DNA from 3 places in the Lactobacillus sp. ESL0260 genome. Region 3 is predicted to be linked to each of the others. Evidence: predicted binding sites of a transcription regulator. Region 3 holds the regulator's gene; each other region holds the start of a gene.
The links. The regulator HrcA, encoded in region 3, represses chaperone genes, less so after heat shock. The targets are predictions, from matches to a motif close to TTAGCACTCNNNNNNNNNGAGTGCTAA.
Positions count from the first base shown of each region.

Region 1 (11,171 bases), on a different contig from region 3:
ACATAATCAGGACTTTGATCGATTACTTCGTTCAAATACTTGATTGCCTGATCGTCTCTATGTAGTGTTAACATTACTAAGGCAGCCTGATATTTACTGTCAATATCAAGAATATCATTGCCATTTTTAGCAATTACTTCTCCTGCCTCTTCATAACGTCCTAATTTGGCTAAAGTTTGAAACAGACGGTCATTTAAATTGACTTCACTAAATGTTTGATGACGTTTCAACAAATCTTGGTATCTCGAAAGTGCTTGTTCATAATGGCCACTTAGATAATCTAATTCTGCCAACCCAAACTTCACGACATCTTCATCAGGTGCAATTTTTTCAGCTTCTAGCAGTTTTTGATAGGCCGTTTCCAGTAGACCATTAGTTTGATAATAGTCAGCTTGAACAAGCAAACTGTCGAGATAGGCAGAGGAGCCAGGAGTAACATTATAAAGCAAAGTTAAGCCATCATCATCTTGACCATCATTTAATAATATCTCAGCTAAATAAATTTTAAATAAGTCTTCTTTGGGAAAACGGGCAATTAAACTGCGATAAATTTCTTTTGCTAGATCGGTAAATCCTAATCCCACCAAATTCTCAGCCAGTGATGCTAAAATCTCTGGTTTATCTTTGTCCAAGGCTTTTTGTAATAATGACTTTTCTTGAGAAAAATCTTGCCGCTCAATTGCGTCAAGCAGCTTTTCAGAATAGCTCATTTTTCATTCCTCCATTATTTTATTTTTTGCCGATCAGGTCAATCACACCTATAAATAATATCAAACAAAAAAGATGATGGCGAATTAAGCCACCACCTTTTAAATAAAGTCATTGAGCTATTTAACAGCTTCCTTAAGAGCTTTACCAGGTCTAAATGCAGGTACAACACTTGCTGGAATTTGGATTTCATCGCCTGTTTGTGGATTACGTCCTTTACGAGCTGCGCGCTTACGTACTTCAAAAGTACCAAAGCCAATTAATTGTACTTTTTTGCCTTTAGCAAGATCTTCTTGGATTGAACTAAAAATTGCATCAACTGCTGTAGCTGCATCTTTTTTAGTTAATTTAGCTTTTGCTGCAACTTCAGTGACTAATTCTGCCTTATTTGCCATTGGGAATTCACCTCCTGTAACTTGAATCTCTTAGTAAGATCCTTATTTAATTCCTCAATAGAGGAACAGGGAATAAATGATTATTAGCATCACTTTTTTCCTTGATTTCAAAATAGCACAAAACCCTTGATACAACAAGCAATTACCTCTAAAAATGTGATTTTTGTGTCTTTGGTAGATACAAACTATTTTCTTTTTCGAGCAATAATTTTTATAGGGGTGCCGGAGAAGTCAAAATTTTCCCTTAACTGGTTAATTAAAAAGCGCTGATATGAAAAATGCATTAATTCCGGATCATTGACAAATACGACAAAAGTTGGTGGATTAGTGGATACCTGTGTCATGTAGTAAACGCGTAATCTTTTACCTTTAATCATAGGCGTCGGAACTAACTTGCTGGTTTCTAGTAAGAGGTCATTTAACACGCTGGATTTAATTCTTTGTTGCTGATTATGAGAAACTCTTCGAACCAATTCGGGAATTTTCACCAGATTTTGCCCCGTTTTTGCTGAAACAAATAAAATAGGAGCGTAATCAAGATATTGAAATTCTGTACGAATAATTTGTTCAAAATCCTTGCCACTGTTACTTGTCTTTTTAGGCAAATCCCATTTATTGACAACAATAATAATCCCTCTACCAGCATCGTGGGCATACCCAGCAACATGCTTGTCCTGCTCTCTAATACCTGTGCTAGCATCAAGTACTAAGCAGACAACATCGGAATGTTCAATTGCACCCATTGCTCTCATTACTGAGTATTTTTCAGTCTTTTCGTAAACTTTTCCGCGTCGCCTTATACCAGCTGTATCGACAATTCTAAATTTAGTACCATCTATTTCAAAAGGGGTATCAACTGCATCGCGGGTCGTTCCCTCTTCGTTATTAACAATTACACGCTTTTCACCGACAAGACGGTTGACAATTGATGATTTTCCTACATTAGGACGACCTATTACACTAAAAGAAATTTGCTCCTGCTCATTTTGCTCCAAGTCTTTCGGCAGACTTTGCACTATTTGATCCAGCAAATCACCAATACCCGTGCCATGCACGCTTGAAACAGGAATAGGATCGCCAAAACCTAAGCTATAAAAATCATAAATGTCCATCCGCTGCTCAGGATTATCAGCTTTGTTCACAGCTAAAATCACTGGCTTCTTAGTTTGATAAAGCATTTGGGCAATGCGCTCATCAAGATTTGTAACGTGATTAGCGACATTAGTTAAAAAGATGATTACATCAGCTTCTTCAATTGCTATTTCAGCTTGGGCTCTTATTTCTTCTTCGATATTACTATTTTCCCAGGTTATTCCACCAGTATCAATCAAATCAAATTTGTGCCCTAACCATTCAGCTTGCGCATAATTACGGTCTCGAGTCACGCCTGGTTTATCTTCAACTATTGCTAACCGTTGATTAATAATCCGGTTGAAAAGCGTTGATTTACCAACATTAGGCTGTCCTACAATTGCAACTACGGGTAAAACCATTTTTCAGCCTCCTTTTACAAATAAAAAAACCGACTTAAGAGTCGGCTTTTTATTTAAATTAACGACGATCTTTTAATTGGTCACCTATGATGTCACCTAAAGCAAAGCCGCTGTCATCATTGTTCATATATTTTTTATTTACTGAATTGCGGTTATATGAACTGTGTGAACGGTTTCCTTCATTTTCAGAATTCTTTGGCTCAGCAGCCTTCATAGAAAGTGAAATGCGACGCTCACCAGGGTCAATGTTTAAGACCTTGACTTTAACTTTTTGACCAACCTTTAAAACATCACTTGGCTTGTCTACGTGTTTATATGATATTTCAGAAACGTGAACTAAACCTTGAATATTATCAGCAACTTCAACAAAAGCACCGAAGTTAGTTAAAGATTTAACTTCGCCTTCAAACACATCGCCTTCGTGTAAGTCAGCTGTAGCTTGTTCAAAAGGAGAAGGTTCAGTTTGCTTAATTGAAAGGGAGATGCGATGTCTATCATCATCAATACCAATTACTTTAACTTTGACATCTTGACCAGCCTTTAAAACATCGCTTGGCTTATCAACATGTTTATATGAGATCTCGGAAATGTGGACTAAACCATCAACACCGCCAACATCAACGAAAGCTCCAAAATTAGTTAAACGGGAAACCTTGCCTTCAACAACATCACCCACAACTAACTGTGATGCAACCTTGTCAAAAGCTTCTTCGCGCTCTTCTTCAATTAAATCTTTGTGAGAAAGGATTAAGCGGTTCTTACTTGGATCAATTTCAGTAATTTTAAGTTTCATAGTTTTGCCGATAAATGGCTTAAGATCTGAAACATAACGGTTAGAAATTAATGACGCAGGTAAAAATCCTCTAGTGCCTACATCTACTAACAAACCACCACGAACTGAAGAAGTAACTGTACCTTCAATTGTCTTTCCGGCTTCAAAATCTTTTTGCAGTTCATCGTAAGCTTCTCTTTCCTTCAAGCGGGTAACTGAGAAGAAGAATTCACCATTCTCTTTATCTCCGCCGGCTTTTCTTAAAACTAAAGCTTTGAGCTTATCGCCTGGTTTAACTGCTTCACGTAGGTCAACGTTGCGATCTGAAGTGTATTCACGACGAGGAATTACACCTTCAATACCGGCATTTTCAACACCAACATCGATTTGACCTTCTTCAACGTCTAAGACTTCAACATCTACAATATCTCCGACCTCAACTCCTTGCATTTGCTTTAATGCATCTAAAAATTGATTACTGTTTTCTGACATTATTTACCTCCCAATATCATACTCTAATTCTAAATGAAAGTTTGATATTTTTCTACTGTTTTATACCCTTTTTTTATAGTTTTTTTGACTTTTTTTAATTTCAGATAAGATTGCATTAACTACCTGGTCTATAGTCATAGAAGTTGTGTCTATTTCAATAGCATCATGTGCCTTCTTTAATGGTGAAATTTTACGATGCGAATCTTTATAATCCCTTTCCGATATGTCTTGCTCAATTTCTTCAAGGGATTGGTTAGTTTTAATTCCTCTTTCTTTAAAATCAAGCATTCTTCTTTGAGCTCGAGAATGAGCAGACGCAACTAAAAAGATTTTAACGTCAGCTTCTGGCAAAACCGTGGTCCCAATATCACGACCATCCATCACTACATTCATCTGACCGGCCATTTGTCTTTGCAAACTGACCATTTTGGCTCTGATACCTGCTAAAGCTGATACTTGAGAAACGTGAGCAGAAATATCCGGCGTACGTATATCTTGGGATATATCTTCTTCACCGGCAAAAACTTTTTGTTGGCCATTTTCGCTTTTTAGTTCAATTTTTTCTTTATCAATGGCAGCCAATATGCCCTTTTCATCACTATAACTAAGTTTGTGTTCACGTGCTAACCAGGTAGAAGCGCGGTACATTGCTCCCGTATCAATATACGTAAAGTTCAATTTTTGAGCTATAATCTTCGCTACTGTGCTTTTTCCAGCTGAAGCTGGTCCGTCAATTGCTATTTGCATTCAATAAAAAAGGGACTGCAGTCCCTATCCTTTCTAAATTATTTGATACGCAATACTTGTCCGATATCCACCTGACTGTTAGGGTCAAGTTGATTTAACTCAGCTAACTGACCAACAGAAATTTTAAAACGACGAGCAATACTACTTAAAGAATCTCCACTTTGAACTATATATTGTTTAATTTTGGGTTTAGTTTTTGCGTGTTTCCTTTTTGGCTTAACCTTAGCTTTCTGTTCTGCTTTCGGCTTGCTCTTAGTTTTATTTTCGACAAGTTTGTTTTTTGCAGGAGAAGCTTTAGTTTTTGCTTTTTTAGCAGCTTTTTTATGAGTTTTGCGTACTTTAACTATTTTATTACTTGAACTATTATTCGCTGCTAAATGATGTACTACTGGAACAAGGCCAATTAGTATCATTATAAGTAAAACAATGAGTACAATCCAACCTTTAGAAACAGAGTTGTACGCTTCAACTCTTGTTTTTTGTGGACGTTTATAATGTTGATATGGTCCCTTAGGATTATTAGTCATCTTAAAAAGCCTCCTTACCTAACCTGTTTAATTTTAGCATATTTAACATTTAAGTGGATAAAAAAATCGGTCATTTAATAGACCGATTTCATAATTTTTTATTTTAGTTTTTTAAATTAAAGTTTTTTCTGACAAATGGTTTGATTGTTCTCAAAACAGTTTCAAACAGTAAGTAAACAACCGTACCATTTATTGCGCCTTTTAATAAATTAAACGGCACAATAATGCCAAAAATGTAGGCACTCATTGAAGGAATGTGAAGCAATTTGCCCAAGTACACTTTCTCAGTAAATGCCAGTAAACCTGAATAACCATGAATAGTTGGCAAATTGGGTACTGTAGTTGCTGCATAAAAAGGTGTTAGGACCAGAGCATTTAAAACTGACAAAACAAAAGCCATTGCTATAATGCCAAGGACTATACCTAAAATTGGTTTTAAATGTTTTTTCGTAAAACTCTTTTCATCTTTATTGATATTTCTAGTCAAATAATAAAACGGTAAAGCAAATGAAATTGATGCTAAAAAGGCCGCAGATTGACCCACTAAACTTGGTAGAGCAAAACCTTTATATATTAAATTAATTAGCATTCTCACAAACGCGATGAAAATACCGGGTAACGGACCAAATAAAAAAGTACCAATTGTAATTACAACATCAGAAAAATCAAATTTTAAGAAGCTAGTGACAGGCAATGGTATTTCCAAAAGCATTAATACATATGCAATTGTTCCAATTAAAGTATAAGCTACAATATTGACCAAATTATTTCTGCCTTTTCTTTGCAAAATTCTTACCTCCAAAAAAACTCGGTCTGCTGCTCCTAGCAACAGACCGAGTAAAAGTAAGCTAAAGATCTTGGCTTTTAGTTTAGTCTGTCTTCTTTCATCTAGACTTTAACTATCGGTATCACAATAGATTCCACCACTTACGTGGGTCGCGGACTCTCACCGCCGGTCGGGATTTTCACCCTGCCATGAAGACAACAAACTTATTATTTAATTTTCAAATACCATCTTAATCTACGTCTTTTAATCTGTCAACTTCCTCATGGGATAATTCGCGAAAGCTTCCGGAAATCAGAGAATCTAAGGTTAAAAAGGCGTATCTTTCACGTGCTAATTTTTTAACCTGATGATGAACGGCCTTAAACATTCTTTTTACTTGATGATACTGCCCCTCATGAATAGTTAACTGTACTATTTGGCTATTTTTTTTGCGATCAGTTCTAATTACTTTAACTTTAGCTGGAGCACATCTATGACGATCAATTTTTACTCCATGGGTAAGCTGACTAATTTCTGCAGGAGAAAGTACACCCGTAATTTTAGCAACATATACTTTGGCTACATTATTGCGTGGATGCATTAATAAATTTGCAAGCTCTCCGTCATTGGTCATCAAGAGTAAACCTGACGTATCATAATCTAGTCTGCCAATCGGATATAAGCGGTAAGGTAATTCTTTAAAATAGTCAACAACGGTTTTTCTGCCTTTATCATCACTGGCAGTCGATACCACGCCACGCGGTTTATAGAAAAGATAAGTGTGCAAACTTTCCCGCTCAATTGGTTCACCGTCAACAGTAATGTTACTGAATGTATCCACCTTAGTGCCTAATTTTGTAACTACATTACCATCAACTGTCACCCGTCCTGCGGTGATCATTTTTTCAGCCTTGCGTCGTGAAGCAATTCCAGCTTCAGCAATTACTTTTTGTAATCGTTCTAACACCATTATGATTCTCCTTTTTGAGTTTTAGCAATATTCTTATCTGCTTGACCCTTAGCCGCAAATAAATCGATTTCTCCTTCGGCATTAACACTATCGTCTTCAAAATCTTCTATTAGAGGTAAATCGGCTAAACTTTGATAACCAAAATACTGCAAAAAATAGTCAGTGGTCACGTATAAATTAGGATGTCCCGGTGACTCTTTTTTGCCATTTATCTTTACAAGACCTCGCCAAATTAATGTTTGTAAAGCACCAGATGAATTTACCCCTCTGATTTCATCAATTTCAATCCGAGTAATAGGCTGCTTATAAGCAATAATCGATAATATTTCCAGGGCGGACTGACTAAGATTTTTAGTTAGATCTTTTTGAAAAAAGTTTTCAATTGCTTTGCTTACTTCCGGCCTTGTTGTCAATTTATAAGAATCGTTTAGTTGCTGTATTTGTAGACCTGAATCTGAATTTTTCTGTAATTTTTCCTGCAAACTTTTAGTTAATTCGCGCAGTGCAGGCCTGTCAACTTGCAGCAGTTCACACAAATTAGTGCTTTCAATGCCATTATCACCGGCCACATACAATAGAGCCTCTAACTGGGCAATTTTAGTTATCATCGCTATCAATTCTTTCCAAGTCCAGATCGCCAAATGTTCTATTTTGTGTTACCCGCAATTCTTGCTTTTTACAAAGTTCAAGCAATGCTAAAAACAAACCAATAACATCAGATAAAGTTTTCATTTTTTGACAACATGCAAAAAAACTGACCTTTTTGCACTTTGCCAATTCGGTTTGCAAAAAAGTACTCATCTCTTTAACAGAGGCCTCTTTCACCTCAACCGAAACAATATCTGGCTGTCTGATCTTCATCCTTTGTAATACTAAAATAAACGTATTAGCCAATTCGGTGGAAGTAATTTGTCCTCGAGGTAACGGCTGAATCTTTTTACTATGCGGCACGCTTTCCTCTTTAGCAGCAGTAATGGGAACCTTTTCGTTACGCTTTTTAAAGTAAACCGAGATTTTTTTGAATATTGAATAGGTAATAAGCTGCTGTACGAGTTCATCCCTAGGATCTTCCTGTTCCTCATCATTTTCTATGAAATCATTTTGCGGCAGTAGTGATTGAGACTTTATGCGTAACAACAATGATGACATGACAAAGTATTCACCGGCAATTTTCAAATTAAGACTTTGCATTTGATGTAAATAGGCTAAATATTGGCTGGTAATTTGGGCTATCGGAATATCATAAATATCAATTTTCTGTACTTTAATTAAGTGCAGCAACAAATCTAAAGGGCCTTCAAAATTGGGTAATTCCAAAGTAAGATTAGCACTCATATTTTTGAGTCCTTTTTTAAATATTTAATCAGATCAATATATTCAGGAACAGCTGTAATTCTTCTTTGGGGATTAATTTGGGCCAGTTCTTGTACTGCCTTTGCTTCATATTTAGCTTTGCGAAAATCAGGAGCAAATGAAATGTAGCGAATGACAACAAATTGTTTATTCGCTTGCGTGCCAATTACACCAATAAAATTAGGATCCTTAGACCGATAAAGATATAGACAAAATTCAGCACTATTTTTATTTAATTGAATTTCATCCTTAAGATTTGCGAGATTTTTAAAATCCGGTAAATAGGATAACAAACCCATTGCTACTTTTTCCGTGTCATTTTTACATTCAATTAACATTTAATCACCTTAAATTCGAGGATGAGTTTTCTCGTAAACTTGTATGATATGTTTTTGGGACAAATTGGTATAAATTTGTGTAGTACTAATATCTGAGTGGCCTAAAATCTCTTGAACCACACGCAAATCAGCCCCATTTTCAAGTAAGTGAGTAGCAAAGGTATGTCTTAAAGTATGAGGGGTAACATTTTTCTGAATACCTGCCAGCTTGCAGTAGTGCTTGATAATTTGCCAAACAGCTTGTCGAGTTAGAGAACCTCCGCGGCTGTTAAGAAAAATAAAATCCGTATTTTTTCCCACTTTTAATATGAGTGGATCACGTACTTTTTCTTTGTAACTATTAATCCAGGACAAAGCAACTTTACTAATAGGAATCAACCGTTCTTTTGACCCTTTACCAAAAACTTTGACTAATTTCAATTCTTCATGCAAGTCGGTAAATTTAAGGTTTATTAATTCGCTCACCCTTATGCCCGTTGCGTACAACGTTTCAAGTAAAGCACGGTCTCGTAAACCCAGTTTCTTTTTTATATCAGGTTGCTTAAGTAAGTCAGTAACTTCAACTGTGGTTAAAGCAACTGGTAAAGGTCGACGTTTTTTGGGTGAGTCTATTTCAAGCATAGGATTCAATTTTTGAATATTTTGTCTTACCAGCCACTGGTAAAATTTCCGCAGACTTGAAATTAAACGACTAATAGAACTTGTTGCTTTCTTTTGATCGCGTTGCTCGGCCAAAAAAGCATCAATATCAATTGCTTTAGTCGGCCAAGAACTTAAATTTTCCTTTTGCAAAAAATTAATGAAAGAGCTTAAATCCTGCTTGTAAGCAGTAATTGTATTAGCACTTAGTCCTCGCTCAATTTGACTATATCTTAAATAGTCCTCAACTTGTTCTGTTAAATTATTCATTTTTGTCTTCTTCGGGGTCGTTAACTAATGAAATTGTTCCAGTAGTTTTATCTTCCACTATGTATTTTCCCTTCAACAAGTGTCCTAATGCTCGTTTAAAAGCAGATTTTGAGATGCCAAAATAGCTTTTTATATCCTCTGCATCAGATTTATCATAAAAAGGTAATGTTTTATCTTTTTTTCTGCGCAAACTCATCAAAATCATCTGCGCATCATCATCTATTTCTTCAAATGATCGCGGCAGACTGCTCAAATTTAGGCGGCCATACTGACTAACACCAACAACTCTACCCTTAAATTGTTCACCTAAACGTAGTGGCCGAGCCATTTGTGACGGATGAACAAAACCCAAATAATATTCTTTAGTAATTACAAATGCTCCTACTTCACGGGCTGAATAAACAGTCCCAAAAACATCTTTATTATTCATACCGTCTGGAAAATGAGCTGCAAGTTGTTCAAAAATATTTTCATCAGCCATTTTTGCCCAAATACGATCTTTTTCATCAGTTTCAAGATGAACTAGCAGTTGATCACCAACTTCAGGCCAGCGTTCTTTGTCATAAGGGAGATCATCCAAGGAAATCACTATATCTTTATCTGGCAAACCAATATCTACAAAAACACCTAAGTTATACTTGACTTCAGTCACTTTGCTCCAAGCATATTGATCTTCTTGAGCAAAGGGTAGAAACTGGGTCATTTCGCGATTATGCTGTTTATTATCGTACAGAAATCCTTTGATTTGATCTCCCAGTTTTGGCTTTTCTTCCTGAGTAATTTCCTTTCGTTTCAATTCATAAGTGAAACCTTCGACTTGAACAAAAAAAGAATTTTCATTTTGATCTATTATTTTTCCAGTTGCAATAGTGCCTAGCATGATTAATCTCCTAAGTCTAGATATTGGATCTGATAACAAGTATATCATTTTAATGGCTTAAATTGATATCAGTCAAACCAAATTAACTAATGATTTTCATTTAATTTACCCAGATCAAAAGCAAACAAAAATAGCCAGTACTGGCTATTTTGACATTTTACTTTAATTAAAGATTTGAAACTTCACCTTGGTAAATAGCACCACGACGAGCATCAACAGTAATAGTAATACCACTGCCAATCTTTTCAGTAGCACCAGTAACACCGACCACAACTGGGATTCCTAATGATAAACCGACAACTGCAGCGTGTGAAGTCAATCCAGAAGCTTCAACAACTAAACCTGAAGCCTTCTTAATAGCTGGCATGTAATCAGGATCAGTAGTTCTGGCAACCATGATGTCGCCCTCTTTAACCTTGCTGATAGCTTCTTCAGCACTATTAACAACAACTGTTTTACCAACAACTGAGCCGTTACCAACACCCAGCCCTTGAGCCAATTTGCTACCAATGATTTGTAATTTCATTAAGTTGGTTGTACCGGAGTCACCAACAGGAACACCAGCAACAATGATTACTAAATCACCATCTTTAACATAGCCTTGTTCCTTGGCAACATTAGCTGCTACTTCAAACATATCATCAGTCGAAGCTGGTTTGTCAGTAAGTAAAGGTTGAACGCCCCAAGAAATGCCAAGTGAGTGTTGGATCTTTTCGTCAAAAGTTAAGGCCAAAATATTGGCGTTTGGACGATATTTAGAAATCATTCTGGCAGTATAGCCTGAATTAGTTGCAGTAATAATGGTTTTAACACCTAATTCT
Region 1 is NZ_REHO01000010.1:156,148-167,318, reverse strand. Features, by position in the region: gene F5ESL0260_RS04540 (tetratricopeptide repeat protein) at 1-710, opposite strand, end outside; gene F5ESL0260_RS04535 (HU family DNA-binding protein) at 828-1,103, opposite strand; gene der (ribosome biogenesis GTPase Der) at 1,289-2,596, opposite strand; gene rpsA (30S ribosomal protein S1) at 2,655-3,860, opposite strand; gene cmk ((d)CMP kinase) at 3,921-4,607, opposite strand; gene F5ESL0260_RS04515 (LysM domain-containing protein) at 4,646-5,134, opposite strand; gene F5ESL0260_RS04510 (ECF transporter S component) at 5,238-5,924, opposite strand; FMN riboswitch at 6,007-6,121, opposite strand; gene F5ESL0260_RS04505 (pseudouridine synthase) at 6,151-6,867, opposite strand; gene scpB (SMC-Scp complex subunit ScpB) at 6,870-7,478, opposite strand; gene F5ESL0260_RS04495 (ScpA family protein) at 7,468-8,205, opposite strand; gene F5ESL0260_RS04490 (reductase) at 8,202-8,561, opposite strand; gene xerD (site-specific tyrosine recombinase XerD) at 8,571-9,470, opposite strand; gene F5ESL0260_RS04480 (S1 RNA-binding domain-containing protein) at 9,463-10,350, opposite strand; gene pyk (pyruvate kinase) at 10,517-11,171, opposite strand, start outside.
Region 1: a site for HrcA is predicted at 5,168-5,194, ahead of F5ESL0260_RS04515 (LysM domain-containing protein). Genes of this name have one in related genera too.

Region 2 (11,171 bases), on a different contig from region 3:
AAGATGAAAAATATGTGGTGGCAACCAACCAAAATTCAGATAATGCCACTTTATATACACGAGATGCTGAAAATGGTTGTTTGACACCAGTTCAAAAAAATATTTTTGTTCCCGAAGGTACTCGCGTACTTTTTAGTGAATAAAATTTGTAAAATAAATAAAAGAGTTGTCTAACGCAAGACAACTCTTTTATTTCTCTAAAGATCTATTAAAGTCTCTGCCATAATTTTTGCATATCAAGTGCATCAGGAATTTCAATACTAATTTGCTGGCTTTTAGTAAATGGATCAGGAAAGCCCAAATAAAAGCAGTTGAGTGCCTGACGCTTAAACTCATCATTAATGCCATATAGAGGATCACCATACAAAGGATGACCCAAATATTGCATATGAATGCGAATCTGGTGAGTTCGACCGGTATATAGGCGCAGTTCGACTAAACTGGCCCCACTTTTTTGAGCAATCACTTTATAAGCAGTTTTAGCATTCTTGCCAGTGGAATCAATGCTGCGCACAATTGAGGTCCCTTTGCGGCCAATTGGCTGATCTATCATTCCTGTCAATTCTTCTGGTGCAAAATTGCCATGAACTATTGCGTGATATTTTTTAATAAATTGAGATTTATCAATCTGGCTAAACCGAGCATGAGCGATAGCATTTTTCCCAACCAGAACCAATCCAGAAGTATCACGATCGAGTCGCGTCACTATGTGCGGTTTAAAGTCAACTTCTTCTTTACTGTTAAAATAACCTAAAACTTGGTTAACTAAAGCATCGTCATTATAACGAGATGGTATTGACAAAATGCCAGCTGGTTTATTCACTACCAAATAATTTTCAGTTTCCCGTATGACTGCTAGCGGCTTCTTTGAGGGGACTAGCCAGGGATTGGTCTTCTCTTTTCCCGGAATAAAGATTACTTCATCTCCTTGATGCAACAGGTAGTTGGTAAAACGCCTTCTATGGTTAACCAAAAGCATGCCGCCGGAATTTTTAGCATTATTCACAGCTCTTTTTGAAAAACCGCTTTGCAGTAAAAAAGCTCCTAATTTCTTGGGAACTTTGTCTTGTACAATTACTTTAAATAGTGTCATCTTTATCTCCAATAAAGGCGCTCTGAACACGAGACCAAAAATGAGTATGCCCAAAGCGATCAAAATGAATTTCCTTACTAGAAATACGATACTCAATTTGTTTAGCATTGCGGACATTAATGCGGTGACCATCAACAGTCAAAACGCAGTGATCAGCATTTGGTATGATAGTAATCCACTGCTCTGGTGCCAGCACTATTGGCGAAGATAGTGATCTGAAAATTCGGTTATTAATTGAGGCGATTTCTGCCATTTGCAAGGCTTTAAGTCTTGGGTGAATCACTGCACCACCAAGTGATTTATTATAACCGGTTGAACCAGTAGGAGTTGATATACATAAGCCATCTCCCCGAAAATTTTCAAACAATTGATCATCAATATAGACTTTTGCTTCTAATGTATGCGATACCCGTTTGACTGCAGATTCATTTAAGGCCAAAAAATGTTTCTTTTCATTCGCTTCGGTTAAAAGTTCTACTTCTAAAAGCGGATAATTGGCAGATTCCGGCTCTCTTAAAAGTAATGCATCTACCATTTTATCTACTTCCGGGCCACGCCAATCAGTGTAAAAACCTAAGTGCCCAGTGTGGATACCAATAAAGCGAATAGAACTAATTTGATTTTCATAACGGTGAAAAGCATTGATTAAAGTACCATCACCTCCGACAGTAATGACAACATCGGGGTATTTAGCATCAAAAACAATGCCCTCTTTGGCTTCCAACAGTTTTCGCAAGTGCGCCACAACTTTTAGCGTTTCAGGATTGGTGTTATGGGCAATTGTAATTCTCATTATTTTTCCTTACCCTTATTTTTGGTAAAAACCTTTTGAGCTTCCTGCACTTCATCTTTTATTAAAGACATTTCTTCATCAAGTTTATATGCTGTTTCCGCAGTAGATTTTAGTCTTTTAGAAATATCTTCTGGATAAGAACCTTGATATTTATAATTAAGAGTGTGCTCAACAGTAGCCCAAAAGTTCATAGCTAAAGTTCTGATTTGAATTTCTGCCAGCAACTTTTTAGGACCATTTGGCAAATAAACCGTATAAGAAATAACCATATGATAGGAGCGATAGCCTGAAGGTTTGGCGTTTTTAACATAATCACGTTCTTCAATGACTTCCATATCATCACGTGCATGTATTAAGTCTACCACCTTATAAATATCATCGACAAATTGACAAACTATCCTAATACCTGCAATGTCCTGCATATCGGTTTCGATCACGTCGAAACTGATTACACGCCTTTGCATCTTTTCTTTAATTGAGTCGACAGTTTTAACCCTGCCAACTACAAATTCTATTGGGGAATGTTCCCCTTTCGTTAAAAAACTTTGTCTTAAAGAACGAAATTTCACTTTCAATTCTCGGACGGCCTCTTCATAAGGCCATAAAAAATTATCCCAATCATTATTCATAGAAATAACCCTTTCTCAAACAGCATATCCATTTTAACATAAATTATATGATAGCAATTTCATATGGCTAATAGCTTTAATAAAAGAAGCCGTTTTTTTCGATACAGCATATATAATCCCTTGTTTGATAAAGTTTTTTCTTGCATATTAAAGCTTTTAAGATTATGATAATTTTATTAATTCAGTATAGCCTATATCTTGATAGTTTTGCTGTCTTTTCTATAATTACGCAGAAACAGCAATTTTGACAATATGTCAATAAAAAAACTATACTTTCTTAATTAGTAGCATGGAACAAAAAGTAAATTCTATCACTGAATTTGGATGGGGAATTATTATGTCGAAGAATAATGAAATTGAAGCAAAAATTATCCTGCCAAAGACAATCTATCACAAGCTTTGCCATGATTTTGCTCCAAAAAGCTGTTTTAAACAGGAAAATTATTATTTTGATACCAAAGATGGTTTGCTAAAACAAAATCAGATCAGTTGCCGCATTCGTCTTTTTGCTGATCATGCAGAACAAACACTTAAAGTTCCAAATAATGATCCCGTGCAGCACCAGTTTCATGAAGCAATCGAAATTAATGATGAGCTAAAACTAGCTGAAGCTAAAGCGCTGGTAAAAAAGGGGAGCAAAAATTTGCCAATCACTTTTAAATATACCATAGGAGACTACCTAAGCGAGCACTTTTCAGACCAATTAAAGCTCAACTTGCAAACTTTCAGTAAAACTAAGCGTATTTTAGCAAATGGTCCTGAAAATTGTGAATTAACATTTGATGATAGTACCTATCCTGACAACTATGAGGACTTTGAAATAGAGATTGAAAATCCTCATCCCCAATTAATTGCCCAAGTTCTGTTAGACTTAAAAAAGAAATATCATTTTACGCAAAATTCTGCTAATACTAATCAAGCAAAAATTGCACGCGCTTACAAGCATCGTGATAAAATATAGTCTAATGAGTAAATTTCTAAAAAGGATAGATAATTAGATTTACAAATAATCAGTATTGGAGGAGTCTGATCATGTTCGAAATTTTTCTCTTTGTCAATCCCGTTGGCATTTACTGCTATAACACAGAAGTTTTAATTCAAGATGCAATCGCTGAGCTTAATATCAACTCTTCTTTTAACTTCGTTCCTATCATTAATTCAAAAGTTATCAAAGAAGATATTATCAGAAGAAAAAAGAGCGGCCAAAGAATACTAGATATCCCGCAGTACACAATTGCTTCATTTCAAGCTTTACGAAATTACCATGCAATTAAGTTCGAATATGGCAACAAAAAGGCTCGAGCCTATCTAGTTGCTTTACAACAAGCTATCAGTGGTGATTTTAATAAATATTCTGAGCAATTACCGCGAAAAATTGCTCAAAATTTAAATTTAAATTTTGATCGTATTACAGATCGCAGGATTGCTCCTTATGTAGATAATTCCATTCGCCAAGATAAGGAACTTGCCCATCAGTTTAATGTTTGTAACATTCCTACAACTATTATTTTTAATGAAAGCGGCAATTACAGTGGAGTAATGCTTGAAGGGATTTTGGCTCATGATAAGTTGATTCGACTTTTTAAAAATACTGGTTGTATTACAAAGGAAGACCAAGATTATTATCCTGCTAGGCACTTACGCCTGATCTAAAAATTTACTTGCATTATCTGGCGAATTAATTTTACGAAAATTGCTAAATACCCAAGGCGGCAAATCATCAATGGTTTGCCGTCTTTTATATAAGTTATTTGCAATCTTCATGCCATTAAGACTTTTTTGCATAAGCTGCATTTTTAGATATTGTTTTTGTTTTGCCGAATCAATATGGTATTTCCGTAAAGCTGGCCTAAAGTGCCACAGCTTTTTTAGTCCCTTGGCATTTATAGTAAAATTCTGTTTCTGCCAATGAATTTTATTAGTCAGCGGCTCAAGCAAAACGTTATATTTCAAACTGATAACTAGCTTATCAGGATTAATTTCCAAATAATAATCATGCCAAGGTTTATTCCTTCGAAAAAAGATAAGTTGCGATTTTTTGATGTATTGTCCTAAAAAATGTCTCTTTCCCACTATCCAGATATCTTTCACGCCTATTTGCCGATATAAAAGATGACGATGACGAAATTCAGATTTGTTGAGCGGAGCACATTGAATTTCAAATGCTAAATTTGGGCTTGCTAAGATATCAGCGCGTAATTGACCATTAGCTAATTGAACCTCCATCTGTGCGTTAAAATGGGCTGCTCTTAAAGCTGTGGTCAATAAGCTTTTACTTTGTGCATGCTCTTTATTTTCTCCACTTAAATTAACTTCACTCGGGATATGCTTAAAATAGGGTGTTTTACTATTATTTATCAGCTGGACTTCTCGATAACACTGAGGACAAAAATATTGCCTTTTTATATTCTTTTCACTTTCACTTATCCGAGCTTCTGCTACAGCTAAAACTAAAACATTATTCAACAATGCCGCGTACATAATCATCACCTAATAATAAGTACGCAAAAGGGGCAGGATTTTACCTGCCCCCTTTTATTTTGCTATCTGGCATTTCAATTAATATCACTAAAATAATCTTGCAGCTTCTCTAAAGCTTCATGCGCTATCAAACATTTGCCATTAATGCGCACACGAGCCATTTCACTAGCTTTAACTTTAATACCATATTCATTTGCAATGGCCCATGCATCTGCCGGCTTTATTTCCAAGTAATCTTGATCAGTAAAGATTAACTCTAAGTAAAATTTACCGCGTTCAAAATAAAGACTGGAAGCCAAATCGTCTGCTTGAAGACTATCAGCCAGTTCAACTACCTGATTGAGGTCATTAAAACTATATGCCTGCTTTTTTTGCAGTTTCCAAAACTCTTTCTTCACCTTGGGGTGACCAGAAATTGCAGAACCAGTTGATTCGTCTTTATCACTTTCATCTTCCTCAGGCTCTAAGTCGAGAAAAGACTTGCGAACATCATTCGTCTTTTTATTATTGTCAGTAAAATTATTATCAAATAACTGGGCCAGGTTATTCTGATCTTTGGCCGTAACTTTAGTGATGAGTAAATCAAGCCCACCATTATTAGGCATTACTTGAAAAGTAACAGGTGCATCTTGACTAAAAGAATGATCTGTATCAATTTCATCTAAAATTGAATAAAAGAAATGCTGGATTTTATTTTTATCACCCAGTAAATCCAAAACTTTAAGACCACGATTTGCTAATTCTTGTTTACCTATTCTCACGCGAATCGTATTTTTGTTTATATGATCTACTTGCATGAGTTCTCACCTCCATCAGATGCTTTGTTCTATTGTAGCGTACTTTACTCATAAAATAAAAGCGTTAGTTTAAAAAACCAACGCTTTTATTTTAAACTTACCTGATTTATAAGTCAGCTATCTTTTGCATTTCTTCAAGTTCGAGACGGCGTACTTTTCTAGGTAAAAAGCGCCTAATCTCATCTTCATTATATCCAACCTGTAAACGACGGTCATCCATAATAATAGGACGTCTTAACAAACTTGGATTCTTTTCTACCAGATCAAGCAATTGATCAATTGACATGTCATCCAGATTAACTTTAAGTTGCTGAAATGCTCTTGAACGAGTTGAAATAATTTCTTCGGTACCATTTTCAGTCATGCGCAAAATTTGCAACAATTCATCTTTTGTTAACGGTTCAGAAAAAATATTTCTTTCCTTAAAAGGAATGTCGTGCTTCTTTAACCAGGCCTTCGCTTTACGACAAGATGTACAGCTTGGAGAGATATATAAATTTACCATATATTTCACGCTCCCTTAATTAGTATCTATATAATTATATCATACTACTTCCTTTTTGTAAGTAGTTTTTTCAACTAATTTTATTATTATAGTATCTTTTAAACGTGAATATTCTGTGAACTTTTTATCAAGAAAAAATAAAGAAATAAAAAAGAATACATAATTTTTTGCTAATGTATCCTTTTTTTATTATTATTAGTTATTTACTTTCTTCATTAAGTCACTAACCAATTTCTCATTTTCTTCAGCAGTTTCTGAAACATAACAAGCTTTATTGGCTAATTCCTTAATATCTGCAGTATTGAGCTTCTTCATTAAGCTTCTAATACGCAAAATTGAAGTTGCACTCATTGAGTACTCGTCTAAGCCCATTGAAAGCAAAATTGGAAACATGGTACTGTCTCCGGCAGCTTCGCCGCACATGCCACACCAAATGTTGTTTTCATGTGCTGCATCAATCGTGTGCTTAATTAAACGCAAAACAGATGGGTTTGCCGGTTGATAAAGGTAAGAAACATTATCATTGCCCCTATCAGCGGCCATTGTATATTGAATTAAGTCATTAGTACCAATTGAGAAGAAATCAACTTCTTTAGCAAATTGATCAGCTAAAACTGCAGCAGCTGGAACTTCAATCATCATTCCCACTTCTAAGTTTGTACCAATCTTAACGCCCTTTTTAACTAATTGCTCTTTTTCTTCACCCAAAATTGCTTTAGCCTTGCGCAACTCATTCAGAGTACCAATCATTGGGAACATAATGCCTAACTTGCCATAAGCTGATGCACGCAATAAAGCACGAAGCTGTGTCCGGAAAATCTGTTCATTTTGCAGTGAGAGTCTAATGGCACGCACACCCAAGAATGGGTTCATTTCTTCTGGTAAATCCCAATAATCAAGGTGCTTGTCACCACCAATATCCATGGTTCTGATAATTACCTGCTTACCATGCATACCTTCAATGACTTCTTTATAGGCTTCAAATTGCTCATCCTCAGTTGGGAAGTCCTTTGAATCCATATATAAGAATTCGGTTCTGTAAAGACCAACAGCTTCAGCACCATTATCGTTTACACCCTTCATGTCATTTGGTGTACCAATATTAGCAGCAATTGTAAACTTTTTACCGTCTGCAGTAACTGAAGGCTCGTTCTTTAATTTTTCCCACTCAGCTTTTTGTTGCAAAAAGTCAGAACTCTTCTGTTTATATTCAGCAACTTGACTGTCAGTAGGCTTAACAACTACATCACCGCTTAGACCGTCAACAGCAATCGTGTCGCCGTTTTCAACATCCTTGGTAATTGAATCAGTACCTACAACTGCTGGCAATTCAAGTGAACGTGCCATAATAGCAGAATGCGCAGTTCTTCCACCGATATCAGTAACAAAACCCTTAACAAATTTTTTGTTAAGTTGGGCAGTGTCACTAGGAGTTAAGTCATGAGCAACCACAATCACTTCGTGATCAATTGAAGCTGGGTTTGGTAATTCCTTGCCCAACAAGTGAGCCATAATTCTCTTAGAAACATCACGCACATCAGCAGCACGCTGCTGCATATAAGTGTTATCAGTCATTCCTTCAAAAATACTGATAAACTTTTGGGCAGTTTCGTCAAGTGCAGCTTCACTGTTAACTTTTTGCTCCTTGATTTCGTTTTCAATGGCACCAGTAAATTCAGGATCGTTCAAGATCATAAGGTGAGCTTCAAAGACTTGAGCTTCGTCTTCACCTAAACTCTTCTTTGCACTATCACGAATTTTTTCAACTTCAGCAGTCGATACTGAAATTGCCTTCTTATAGCGTGCTAATTCACTTTCAACGTCGTTAACAGTGGATTTTGAAAATGAAAGATCAGGTTCAACCAAGAGATAAGCTGGTGCTACAGCAATACCATCACTAGCAGCAATTCCTTTTAATGTCTTGGTCATTATTCAGCTAAGCCCTCTTTTTTCATAGTCTCTGAAATAGCGTTAATTGCATCTTTTTCGTCGTCACCATTAGCACTGATAGTAACATCAGCATTTTTGCCAACACCAAGTGACATAACGCCCATAATTGACTTTAAATTAACTGACTTGCCATTGTACTCCAAATTGATATCTGAACCAAATTTAGAAGCAGCTTGTACTAGCAATGTAGCTGGACGAGCATGAATACCTGTTTCTGCAACAACATGAAAATCGCGTTTTTCCATTATATATATCTCCTTTGAATTCAAAAAATCAAACCGGTAATAAATACCTATTCGCCTACTTAGACTATCATTTTTTTGTGAATTAGACAACATAAATGTAACAGTTTACATCATTAAACTTCAGATTTTGATTTTGAATAAATTATTTTACCACCTCGCAATGCTTTCCCTGTAATATTTTGCCTTTTTTCAAAAGACCTCAATGCTGCTTGAAATTCAAAAGCATTTTTTGGCTCAACTTCATAGTGATCGAGTTCGCCATTCGCTAATTGCACCAGAATTTTTTGAAAATCCAAAATTATCACCACTTTTTAGTCAATCTTGTTTATGCAATCATCTGATATTGCACCCATATTTTATCATATAAGCGTTACTTACAAATAATAAGATTCAGGTTTTAGCACTTGATTATTGCGAGTGCTAATTATATAATTTAGTAAACTGATATGAAAGGCGGTAATACAATTGCTTTGTCAAAACTGTCAAAAACGACCAGCTTCCATTCATCTTTTTGCAAAGGTTAACGGACAAAGTCGTGAAATTAATTTGTGTGGACAATGTTATCAACAACTTAAACAACAAGGAAATATTAATATGAACAATGATAATAACGACTTCTTTGGTGATTTCAGCGACCTGTTTAATTACAACGGCAATGCGGGAAATCCAGGTGACCCCAGGATGGGCAATGGGAATCCAGGAAACGTCAATAACGGCAACAATGGTGCCGGGGGCGGACGCTCACTGCTTGATCAGTATGGAACCGATCTAACCGCTCTAGCAAGAAAAGGGAAAATTGACCCAGTTATTGGCCGCGATAAAGAAATTGCTCGTGTCATTGAAATTCTAAATCGCAGAACAAAGAACAACCCTGTTCTAATTGGTGAAGCCGGTGTTGGTAAAACAGCTGTAGTCGAAGGCTTGGCCCAGCAGATTGTCGATGGCTCGGTACCTGCCAAGCTGCAAGATAAAAGAATAATATCACTAAATGTAGTTTCTTTAGTTCAAGGTACAGGTATTCGTGGTCAATTTGAACAACGAATGCAGCAATTACTTAAAGAAGTACAAGGCCATGATGATATCATCCTCTTTATCGATGAAATTCACGAAATCGTTGGTGCAGGCAATGCCGAAGGTGGAATGGATGCAGGCAACATTATTAAACCCGCTCTTGCTCGTGGTGACCTGCAACTCGTTGGTGCTACCACATTAAAAGAATACCGGGAAATTGAAAAAGACTCTGCTCTGGCAAGAAGATTCCAGCCCGTTGATGTTAAAGAACCTTCTGTTGCAGAAACAATCCGTATTTTAAAGGGTATTCAAAAGCGCTACGAAGATTATCACCATGTTCATTATACTGATGATGCTATCAAGGCAGCAGCAGAATTATCTGAGCGCTACATTCAAGACCGCTTTTTACCTGATAAAGCCATTGACTTGTTAGATGAAGCAGGTTCAAGAATGAACCTGACAATTCCTTATGTCGACAAGGAAAAAATGAAGGAACGAATTGATGCGGCTCAGAAATTAAAACAAGAATCCCTCAAAAATGAAGATTATGAAAAAGCTGCATACTACCGTGACCAAATCGAAAAATATAACAAGATGAAGGATCAAAAGGTTGATCCGGACAAATCTCCTATTATTACCAGCAAGATCATGAACAAGATTGTTGAAGAAAAAACCGGCATCCCTGTTGGTGATTTACAAAAGCAAGAAGAAAACCAGTTACAAAACTTGGCACCAAATCTTAAAGCGCATGTTATCGGTCAAGACAAAGCCGTTGACAAGTTGGCACGGGCAATTCGCCGGAATCGGATCGGTTTTAACAAATCTGGTAGACCAATCGGCTCCTTCCTCTTTGTAGGACCTACTGGTGTAGGTAAAACCGAATTAGCTAAACAACTGGCTCGGCAAATGTTTGGTTCAGAAAATGCCTTAATTCGCTTCGATATGTCAGAATATATGGAATCATATTCTGTTTCCAAGTTAATTGGTTCAGCACCTGGTTACGTCGGTTATGAAGAAGCCGGACAACTAACAGAACGAGTAAGACGTCATCCATACAGTTTGATTTTACTTGACGAAATTGAAAAAGCTGATCCAGCTGTTATGAATCTTTTCTTACAGATTTTAGATGATGGCCGCTTAACTGATTCTCAAGGTAGAACTGTATCATTCAAGGATACGATTATCATCATGACCTCTAATGCTGGTCAAGGCATTAAGAACACCAGTGTTGGTTTCACTGCTGAAAATTCTGCAGATCAACCAGATTCCGCCAGAAGTTCAATGAGTCAATTCTTTAAGCCAGAGTTTTTAAACCGGTTGGATGATGTGATTGAATTCAACGAACTGACTAAGGATGACTTAATAAAAATTGTTAATTTAATGCTTGACGATGTAAACAGCATGGTTAAAAACCAAGGAATGCAAATTAACGTTACCGAGGATGCTAAAAAGAAATTAGTTGATGAAGGATATAGTCCAGATATGGGCGCAAGACCATTGCGTAGAACCATTCAGGAAGAAATTGAAGATAAAGTTGCTGACTATAAACTTGATCATCCTGCAGTAAAGAATTTGCTGGCAAGTGTTTCTGAAGATAAGATTGTTATCAGTGAAGATGAGAACACTATTAATTCTGCAACTGACACAACTAATATTTAAAGACGTCA
Region 2 is NZ_REHO01000007.1:106,517-117,687, reverse strand. Features, by position in the region: gene F5ESL0260_RS03255 (lactonase family protein) at 1-143, shown strand, start outside; gene F5ESL0260_RS03250 (RluA family pseudouridine synthase) at 209-1,093, opposite strand; gene F5ESL0260_RS03245 (NAD kinase) at 1,080-1,886, opposite strand; gene F5ESL0260_RS03240 (GTP pyrophosphokinase family protein) at 1,886-2,515, opposite strand; gene F5ESL0260_RS03235 (CYTH domain-containing protein) at 2,853-3,476, shown strand; gene F5ESL0260_RS03230 (DsbA family protein) at 3,548-4,168, shown strand; gene F5ESL0260_RS03225 (competence protein CoiA) at 4,154-4,996, opposite strand; gene F5ESL0260_RS03220 (adaptor protein MecA) at 5,071-5,793, opposite strand; gene spxA (transcriptional regulator SpxA) at 5,900-6,298, opposite strand; gene ptsP (phosphoenolpyruvate--protein phosphotransferase) at 6,494-8,227, opposite strand; gene F5ESL0260_RS03205 (phosphocarrier protein HPr) at 8,227-8,493, opposite strand; gene F5ESL0260_RS03200 (hypothetical protein) at 8,607-8,789, opposite strand; gene F5ESL0260_RS03195 (ATP-dependent Clp protease ATP-binding subunit) at 8,959-11,163, shown strand.
Region 2: a site for HrcA is predicted at 8,891-8,917, ahead of F5ESL0260_RS03195 (ATP-dependent Clp protease ATP-binding subunit). Genes of this name have one in related genera too.

Region 3 (11,171 bases):
TCAATAAGCGTAAAGGCTAAAAAAGTTAAGCTGATTATTTTAGCTCAAGACGCACAGACGGATACCACCGCAAAGATTACCAAGATTGGAAAACAAAATAACGTATCTGTGATTACGGAATTTAATAGTAGTGAAATTTCCCAAGCTATTGGTAAAAAGCGTAAAGTTTTGGGAATTACTGATACTGGTTTTGGCAAAGCATTGTTACAAAAAATCAAAGAAGGAGTGTGATTTGATGACTAAAACAAGAATTTATGAATTGGCGAAAGAATTAGGCATCGATAATAAAACTGTGGTCAATAAAGCAAAGGACCTGGGGTTTGATGTTAAAAATCATATGTCATCACTTGAAGATACACAAGTAGAGCAAATAAAGGGTAGTTTCCGCAGTAGCTCCGCTCCCGCCAAAAAGCAAGAAAGACCAGCGAAAAAGAGCAGTAAAATCAAAATTTCTGTTACTTCAATTCGTAAAAATGAAAAAAAGCATGATGAAACTAAGAATGGTAAAAGTAATAGAAAAAACAATAACTTTCACAAGTCAAATAATAGATCTAGACAAAGTCAAGATCGCACTAGACAACATTCCAATTTGAGTCAAAAAACTTCTAAACCAGTAGCCCAAGATTTATTAAAGCAATTAAAGCAAAAACAACGAGTGGAAGAGAAAAAATTAAATCGGCAAACAGAAAGAGCACAAAAGTCTTATAAGGAAAATCAGACTAAAACTAAACCAACGTCTGCTGAAACTAATAAACCTGTTTCTAAGAATGAAAATAAAGTAGTTAAAACTGAAACTACTGCTCCTAAAGTGACGGGACCTAAAATTCTTAAACCTTCACCAGCCAGGTTTAAGAATAATCAAAAGTCTACACCTGTTCGTCAACCTAAAGTTTTAGATACTGCTGCCCCTGAACCCGAAAAAGAGGAAAAACGTCGTGGCAACGGTCATGGTCGTAACTCTGGCAAGCCAGGCAGAAAAGGTAAAAATCAAACCTATGGTGCAAATAATTATTCGAAACACCAAGAAAAGCGTAAGCGTAAAAATAGGAAGAAGCAGTTTGAACAAGTACCTAAAAAGCAGCCAACGCAAAGAAAAGAGCGGCCATTACCAGATACTCTGGTTTACGAAGTGGGTATGAATGCTCAAGACTTAGGAAAAATTTTGCACAGAGAGCCAGCTGAAATAGTCAAAAAATTATTTATGCTGGGTGTCATGACTAATCAAAATCAATCCCTTGATAAAGATGCAATAGAATTAGTAGCGGCTGAATATAATATTAATGCTCAAGAAAAGGTTCATGAGGATATATCTGACATTGATAATCTTTATGACAAGAGAATGAAAGCTTCTCTGAAATCTAAGCATTTAATTAAACGCCCACCAGTAGTTACTATTATGGGACACGTTGACCATGGTAAGACAACACTGCTTGATCGTTTACGTCATACGCATGTTTCGGCTCATGAAGCTGGAGGAATTACGCAAAAAATTGGTGCTTATCAGGTAAGAGTTGATAATCAGCCAATTACTTTCTTGGATACACCAGGACATGCCGCATTCTCAAATATGCGTGAACGTGGAGCAGAAATTACCGATATTGTTGTCTTGGTTGTTGCTGCAGATGACGGTGTAATGCCTCAAACTGTTGAAGCAATTGATCATGCTAAGAGTGCTAAAGTTCCAATTATTGTTGCCATTAACAAGATGGATGTTCCGGGAGCAAACCCTGAGCATGTTACTGAGCAGTTAATGAAGTACAATTTAATTCCGGAAAATTACGGTGGTGACACAATATTTGTTAACATTTCTGCTAAAACTGGTGAAAATGTTGATGAACTTTTGCAAATGATCCTTTTGCAAGCGGATGTGATGGAATTGAAAGCAGACCCAACGCAAAAAGCAATTGGTACTGTTATTGAAGCCAGACTTTCTCGTGGACGTGGTCCTGTTGCCGACCTTTTGGTTCAACAAGGAACACTAAAAGTTGGCGATCCAATTGTAGTTGGGAACCGCTTTGGTAGAGTTCGTGTTATGACTAATGACCGCGGTCGTCAAGTCGAAAAGGCTACTCCGTCAATGCCAGTAGAAATTACCGGATTAAATGATGTTCCAGAATCTGCTGATAAAATAGTAGTGTTCGATGATGAAAAGACGGCTAGAAGTGTTGGTGAACAAAGAGCGCAACAAGCTTTGCAACAATCTCGTGAAAATGTTCAACATGTTACTCTTGATAACCTGTTTGACACAATGAAAAAAGAAAACATGAAGGAAGTAGATGTTGTCTTAAAAGCGGATGTTCAAGGTTCTGTAGAGGCTTTACAGCAGTCACTTGAAAAGATAGAAGTTGAAGGTGTGCGTGTAAACATCATTCATGCTGGAGTTGGTGCTGTAAATGAATCAGATGTTACCTTGGCTGGCGCTTCGAATGCCTTCATAATTGGCTTTAATGTTCGTCCAACAGCTACCGCAAAGTCACAAGCTGAAACAGATGGTGTAGATATTCGTCTGTATAGCATCATATACAAGGCTATTGACGATGTTAAAGCAGCCATGAAGGGTATGCTTGAACCAACTTATGAAGATAAGGTTGTGGGCAATTTGACTGTACGGGAAACTTGGAAGGTTTCCAAGGTAGGAACAATTGCTGGTGCCTTTGTCGATTCTGGTTATGTTTCAAAAGATTCTGAAATCAATTTGATTCGTGACGGTGTTGTAATATATACTGGAAAAGTGGCTTCACTTAAAAGATTTAAAGATGATGCTAAAATGGTTAAACAAGGGTTTGACTGTGGTTTAACAATTGAGGGCTACAATGATATCAAAATTGGTGATGAGATGGAAGCCGTTGAAAAGCAAGAAGTCAAACCTGAGTAATTAACAGGGAGGAAAGCATGAAACACAGAATTGGTCGTGTTGAAGGAGAAATCCTCCGTGAATTAACGAAAATTTTGCGCAAAAATATTCGTGATCCACGTGTTAATGACGTTACTATTACAGCAGTTGAATGCACTAATGATCTCTCGTATGCTACTGTTTACTACAGTATTCTTTCAGAAGATGCTAAAAAGGAAGAAGAGGCTGCAGCTGGTTTAAATAAGGCAAAGGGCATGATGCGGCATTTGTTGGGTCAAGTCTTAACTGTCTACAAAGTTCCTGAATTAATATTTAAACGAGATAATTCAGTTAAATACGGTAGCAAAATTGATCGGTTAATTGCTGAAGTTAAAAAGCAGGATGAAAATCGAAATAATTAATAAAAGCGCTGTTAGGCGCTTTTTTCATGGTTAAGGTACGGGAAAAATGTTAAATGGTATATTGGTGATAGACAAAGAAAAAGGCATGACGAGTGCTGATGTTGTCTATCAATTACGCAAAGTCTTGCACATTAAGAAAATAGGTCATGCTGGTACTCTTGATCCTGATGTTACAGGTGTTTTACCAGTCGCAATAGGACAGGCTACTAAACTAATTGAGTTAATGCATACTCAAAATAAAAGATATATCGGACAGGGAATACTTGGTTTTGCCACCGATAGTTGCGATATTAGCGGCAAAATAACAGCTAGCAAAAAGATCACGAATAAAGTCAAATCAACTGAGATAAAAGATGCAATGCAAGAATTTGTGGGACAAATTGAACAGGTGCCGCCGATCTATTCTGCTGTGAGGGTTAACGGTAGGCATTTATATGAATATGCACGAGCTGGTATAGAGGTAGAACGACCTAAAAGGCAAGTTAAAATTTTTGCTTATAATCTTGTAAATGAACCTATCTTTGATAAAGAAAAAGGCCAAGAAATGTTTGACTTTGAAATTGAATGTAGTAAAGGAACCTACGTTCGTTCTTTAATAAATGATTTAGGTACCCAACTGAAAATACCAGCAGTAATGAAAAGTTTGCGCCGCACATCTAGTTCAGGTTTTGATATTAGTCAGTCTGTAAAACTTTCTGAAATTACCGAAGATCCTAAATTAATTGATCAAATTATTCAACCAATTGATTCTTTTTTTAGAAATTACGTGCAAATGAATCTTGATGAAAAATTATGGTCTAAAGTTAAAAATGGTGTAGCTATTTCTTTGAAAACGAATGCAAATAATGTGGCATTACGTTACAATAATAAAGTTAAGGCAATTTATCGCAAAGATGGTACCATTTATCGCCCGTATTTAATGCTTTTACAAAATGAATAGGTGAATGAAGGTCTTATTATGGAAATTATCCATTTAACATACCCCTTTAAGGAAAACATAATTCCCCAAAATATTATTCTTGCTTTAGGTTTCTTCGATGGAGTTCATCGCGGACATCAAGAATTAATCAAAATTGCAAAAGAAAAGGCAACGCAAAAACATTTGCCACTAGTGGTAATGACGTTTGATCGTCATCCAAAAGAAGTCTATCAAAATAAAAAAGTTACTTACATAGATACGCTTGCAGAAAAAGCATACAAGATGCAAAAACTCAAAGTTGATTATTTGTTGGTGATGCATTTTAATGAGGCATTTAGTAAACTTACGGCTCAGGAATTTGTTGATAATATAATAGTTCAATTACACGCAGACACTGTAGTTGCTGGCTTTGATTACACATATGGCCCTAAAGACACGGCTAATATGAAAAATTTCCCTAAGTTTGCTCAGGGAAGGTTCAATATAATTAATGTCCCTAAGCAGTCTTATGATGGTCAAAAAATTGGTTCTACGGAAATCAAGAAAGCGATAACTAGTGGAAATATGGAATTAGCCGCTAAGTTGTTGGGCTTTCCCTATGTTATGTCAGGCTATGTAGGTCACGGTTTGCGCAATGGGCATAAACTAGGTTTTCCCACAGCTAATTTGGTTTGGAGTGAAGACAAGGCTGTTCCTAAAATTGGCGTATATGCGACTAAAACCAAGATTTGTGGTAAGTGGTATGACTCAATGACAAGTGTAGGCTATAATGTGACTATCAATCAGGGGAAAAAGCTTTATATTGAGTCAAACTTATTTGGCTTTGATCAGGAAGCCTATAATGAGGAAATGGTAATTAAATGGTATAAGTATACCCGTGGTGAAATTAAATTTGCAAATTTAAAAGAGCTAACACAACAAATGAGTCAAGACGAGGCTGAAATTAAAAATTATTTTGCTGCGATGAATTAATTAATGATACTAAAAAATGATTGACGTTTTTTAAGAAAAAAGTTAGCACTCAACTTGACATTCTGCTAAAAGCTAGTATCATATAAATTGTTAGCACCTAATCAGATTGAGTGCTAAAAGTGAGGGCGATATTTATGTTGACCGAACGTCAAGAATTAATTTTAAAAACAATTATCAATGATTTTACGCAGACACATGATCCTGTTGGGTCCAAGACTGTTATGAATCAACTGCCTATTAAGGTTTCAAGTGCTACTATTCGTAACGAAATGGCTGTTTTAGAAGATAAGGGTTTGATTGAAAAAACTCATTTGTCCAGTGGCCGCGTACCTTCAACTGAAGGCTACCGCTACTATCTTGACAACTTGGTTGAACCTTTACAAATTTCATCTTCTGTATATAAGCGAATCATTAGTCAGCTTGATCAACCGTTTCATCAGGTTAACGACATCGTTCAGGCAGCTGTAAAAATTTTATCGGATCTAACCAATTACACAGCATTTGCGGAAGGTCCTGAAAATAGTGAATTAACTATTACTGGTTTTCGTATCGTGCCATTGTTTAACAGACAGATTATGGCTGTCTTAGGAACTAGTGATGGTGACGTTCATGACCAGGTTTATACTTTACCTTATAATGTTAATGGTGATGAAATTGAACAGGCTGTGCGCATGATTAACGATCAGCTGGTGGGCAAAACTTTAGATCAAGTTACTCCAGACTATCTTAAAAAGACTTTGGGCAATAAACTTAAAGTTGCTCATGTCTCTGAACTGATTAATTTGGTCGAGGATGTTATTAACGATGCTGCCAGTGAGCAAACCTATGTTGATGGCCAGATTAACCTGCTTAACAACATTTCTCTGGACGATATTTCAAACTTAAGATCGCTCTATGAAATGATTGAGCATAATGATTTGATTTCCAGTATTTTGGACAATAGGCAAAATTTGAAAAGCGACAGGTATCCGGTTCGAGTTAGTTTAGGATCCGAATTATCAAATGATTTGTTAAAGGATTACAGTCTGCTTACGGCAGAGTACAGCGTTGGCTCTCATGGAAAGGGCATAATTGCTTTACTTGGCCCTGATAATATGCCGTATTCTCAGGTGATTGGATTACTCGAGTATTTCAGAAACGAACTATCTAAAAAATTACTTGATTATTATGGTAGATTCAAATAAAGGAGGTTAGCCGTGAGTAAAGAAGAAAATAATAGTAAAAACTCAAAAAAAGAGCCAAAAAAAGATGAGCATAAAAAGTCAAAGACAGAAGTAGAAAATTCTAAGACTAAGGCTAACGAAGAAAAGAAACCAGAGTCTTTGGAAAGTAAATTGCAGCGTAATTTGACTCAATTGCAAAAAGAAAAAGACGATCTGGAAGATAAGTATTTGCGCAGTCAAGCTGAGATGCAAAATATGCAAAATCGCTACAATAAAGAAAGAGCGCAGCTTATCAAATATGAGTCTCAATCCTTAGCTAAAGATGTTTTGCCAGCGATGGATAATTTAGAAAGAGCTTTAGCTACTAAAGTCGATGACGAAGCATCAAAACAGCTTAAAAAAGGTGTACAGATGACACTTGATTCACTGGTTAAAGCGATGAAAGATCACGGTATCAGTGAAATTATAGCTGAAGGTGTCAAATTTGATCCCAATTTACACCAAGCTGTTCAAACCGTTGCAGCTGAAAATGATGATCAAAAAGATCATGTTGTACGAGTTTTACAAAAGGGATACTTGTACAAAGATCGTACTTTAAGACCAGCTATGGTTGTTGTAGCACAATAATTGAAAGGAAGCATATCAATGTCAAAAGTTATCGGAATTGACCTCGGAACTACTAACTCAGCAGTTGCCGTTTTGGAGGGTAAAGAACCCAAAATTATTACTAACCCAGAAGGAAATCGCACTACCCCTTCAGTAGTTGCCTTTAAAGATGGAGAAATCCAAGTAGGTGAAGTTGCCAAAAGACAAGCAATTACCAATCCCAATACTATTTCTTCTATTAAACGTCACATGGGCGAAACTGATTATAAGGTCAAAATTGGTGATAAAGCTTATACACCACAGGAAATTTCAGCAATGATCTTGCAGTATATCAAGAAATTCTCTGAAGATTATTTGGGCGAGAAAGTAACCGATGCTGTTATTACTGTACCTGCATACTTTAATGACGCTCAGCGTCAAGCTACTAAGGATGCTGGTAAAATTGCCGGCCTTGATGTTAAGAGAATCATTAACGAACCTACTGCATCTTCCCTTGCATATGGTCTTGACAAAGATGCTGAAGACGAAAAAGTTTTAGTTTACGACCTTGGTGGTGGTACTTTTGATGTTTCCGTTTTGCAATTAGGTGACGGTGTGTTCCAAGTTCTTTCAACTAATGGTGATACTCACCTTGGTGGTGATGACTTCGATAACAAGATTATTGATTGGTTGATTAAGAACTTTAAAGATGAAAATGGTGTTGACCTTTCTAAAGATAAAATGGCTTTACAAAGGTTAAAGGATGCTGCCGAAAAGGCGAAGAAAGATTTGTCTGGTGTTTCAGCAACCCATATTTCATTGCCATTTATCTCTGCAGGTGAATCTGGCCCATTGCACCTTGAAGCCGATTTAACTCGGGCAAAATTCGATGAATTAACTTCTGACTTAGTTGAAAAGACTAAGATCCCATTTGATAATGCTTTAAAAGATGCTGATTTAACAGTTAATGACATTGATAAAGTCATTTTAAATGGTGGTTCTACTCGAATTCCTGCCGTACAGGATGCAGTTAAGAAGTGGGCTGGTAAAGAGCCTGATCACTCAATTAACCCAGACGAAGCTGTTGCTTTAGGTGCTGCTATTCAAGGTGGTGTCATTTCAGGTGACGTTAAGGATGTTGTTTTACTTGATGTAACCCCATTATCACTTGGTATTGAGACAATGGGTGGTGTATTTACCAAACTTATTGAAAAGAATACAACTATTCCAACGTCAAAGAGCCAGATTTTCTCAACTGCTGCTGATAATCAACCAGCTGTTGATGTGCACGTTTTGCAAGGTGAACGCCCAATGGCTGCCGATGATAAGACTTTAGGACGGTTTGAATTAACTGATATTCCTGCAGCCCCTCGTGGTGTACCACAAATTCAAGTTACTTTTGATATTGACAAGAACGGTATCGTTAATGTTTCTGCTAAGGATATGGGAACTGGTAAAGAACAAAAGATTACTATCAAGAGTTCATCCGGCTTATCTGATGAAGAAATTAAGAAGATGCAAAAAGAAGCTGAAGAACATGCGGAAGAGGATAAGAAGAAGAAAGAAGAAGTCGACTTACGTAATGAAGTTGATCAATTAATCTTCTCCACTGAAAAGACCTTGAAAGATGTCAAAGGCAAAGTCTCTGATGATGATACTAAGAAAGTTCAAGATGCACTTGATGCTTTAAAGAAAGCTCAAAAAGACAACAATTTGGATGAAATGAAAGCTAAGAAAGATGAATTATCCAAGGTTGCACAAGACTTAGCAGTCAAATTGTACCAAGCTAATGGTGGAGCTCAAGGTGCACAAGGACAAGCTGGACCTCAAGCCGGACCACAAAATCCTGGTTCACAAGATGGTAATAATGGTTCTGCAGGTGAAGGTGAATTTCATAAGGTAGACCCAGATAAGTAAAGGGTTTATAATTGAATAAATTAGAAAAGAACTGCCAGGAAAAGTAGTTCTTTTCTTTTGTAAGGTTAAGGAGCTTATAGATGGCACAAGAAGATTATTATGAAGTGCTGGGAGTAGATCGCAATGCCAGTGACAAAGAAATTACCTCTGCTTATCGCAAACTTGCCAAGAAGTATCACCCCGATTTAAACCATGAGCCTGGTGCTGAGGAAAAATATAAAAAGGTTAACGAAGCCTATGAAGTATTACATGACAAGCAAAAAAGAGCCCAATATGATCAATTTGGTTCAGCTGGAGTCAATGGTCAAGGAGGTTTTGGCGGTGCTGGTCAAGGATACAGTGACTTTGGGGGCTTCGGTGATTTTGGCGATATATTTAATGATTTCTTCGGTGGTGCCACAGGTGCCAATCAACAACATGTAAATCCCACGGCGCCAACTCGCGGTGAGGACTTAGATTATACGTTGTCTATTGATTTTATGGATGCAATTACGGGTAAGAAAACACAAGTTTCCTATACTAGGAGTGAAACCTGCCCAACTTGTGGGGGCAATGGTGCTGAAAAAGGCACACATCCGATAATTTGTGATAAATGTAATGGCTCAGGTTATATGACTATCACTCAAAAATCCCTGATAGGTATGATTCGACAGCAAGCTGTTTGTGACAAATGCCATGGAAAAGGTGTAATTATTGAACATCCATGTCAAACTTGTCATGGTAATGGCGTAATTGACGGTAAGAATACCATTGAAGTTAATATTCCTGCTGGAATAGACAATGGCCAGCAATTGCGTTATGAAGGTCAAGGCGAAGCTGGTAAAAATGGTGGTCCTTACGGTGATTTGTACATCAATTATCGGATTAAACCATCAAAGGAATTTGAGCGTAAAGGTACAACTATTTATACGACCGTTCCAATTTCATTTGCCCAGGCAACGTTAGGCGATGAGATTAATGTTAAAACTGTACACGGCGAAAAGAAGCTAAAAATTCCTGCAGGTACTCAACCAAATAAGAAATTTACCATCCACGGACAAGGTGTTCCGTATTTGCGTGGCAACGGTAACGGCGATCAGATTACCACCGTTCAAGTTCAAATTCCAAAATCAATTAATGAGAAGCAAAAACAGGCTCTAGTTGATTTTGTCAAAGCAGGTGGAGGGTCAATAATGCCGCAAGAAAAAGGATTTTTTGAAAGGCTAAAAGAAAAATTGCAGTGATAATTACGTTATCATAACTTCACTGATTAGATCTTTTTGATTAAAATAGAAGAAAAATTGCAATGTTAGAATGTCCTAAGGGTTATAAATATTGGAATAAAAATGATACCGGGATAACTATATCGGCGGATGCACCTCAATGGGCAAAAAAAGAATTTCATAAATATATGAAACTTTTTGCAAAAAATGGAAAACCTGATAAGCACGGTATAGTCAAGTATTATTAACATTTTTGGCAATTTGAACAAGAGCTGATTCCTAAAATATAAAGGAATTAGCTCTTTAATTTTGTCATGTTTCTTAATTCGTTTTATACAGTCTGTTGAATTTGCTATAATAATAAAGATAGAGTAAAGGGTGCAAATTATTTATGGACATAACAAAATTACAAGATTATCAAAAACATATTCGCAACTTTTCCATTGTTGCTCATATTGATCATGGAAAATCAACGATTGCGGACCGTATTTTAGAGTTGACCGATACAGTATCTGAACGCCAATTAAAAAATCAGATGTTAGACGACATGCCGCTTGAGCGCCAACGCGGTATTACCATTAAGATGAACTCGGTTGAAATTAAATATCATGCTCAAGATGGCGAAGACTACATTTTTCATCTAATTGATACACCAGGACACGTGGATTTTTCATACGAAGTTTCACGTTCTTTAGCTGCGTGTGAAGGTGCGCTCTTAGTAGTCGACGCTTCGCAAGGCGTACAAGCCCAAACTTTGGCAAATACTTACTTGGCAATTGATGATGATTTAGAAATATTGCCTGTAATAAACAAGATCGATTTGCCTTCGGCTAACCCAGAGCAAGCTAAAGAAGAAATTACAGAAATGCTGGGACTTGATGCATCCGACGCTGTTGAAGTTTCTGGTAAAACTGGTCAGGGCATTAAGGAGTTGCTTGAACGAATCGTAAAAGACATTCCGGCACCGCAGGGTAATTTGCAAAACCCACTTAAAGCATTAATTTTTGATTCTAAGTATGATGACTATCGCGGGGTAGTTCTCTCTGTCAGGATTGAAGAAGGGACGGTTAAACCTGGCGATAAAATAAAAATCATGAATACGGGTAAAGAGTATGAAGTAACTGAAGTGGGAGTTTCTAGTCCACATCCAGTTAAAAA
Region 3 is NZ_REHO01000011.1:89,530-100,700, reverse strand. Features, by position in the region: gene F5ESL0260_RS05325 (ribosomal L7Ae/L30e/S12e/Gadd45 family protein) at 1-231, shown strand, start outside; gene infB (translation initiation factor IF-2) at 236-2,875, shown strand; gene F5ESL0260_RS05315 (ribosome-binding factor A) at 2,893-3,255, shown strand; gene truB (tRNA pseudouridine(55) synthase TruB) at 3,302-4,195, shown strand; gene ribF (riboflavin biosynthesis protein RibF) at 4,214-5,146, shown strand; gene hrcA (heat-inducible transcriptional repressor HrcA) at 5,281-6,330, shown strand; gene grpE (nucleotide exchange factor GrpE) at 6,343-6,936, shown strand; gene dnaK (molecular chaperone DnaK) at 6,955-8,811, shown strand; gene dnaJ (molecular chaperone DnaJ) at 8,892-10,034, shown strand; gene lepA (translation elongation factor 4) at 10,405-11,171, shown strand, end outside.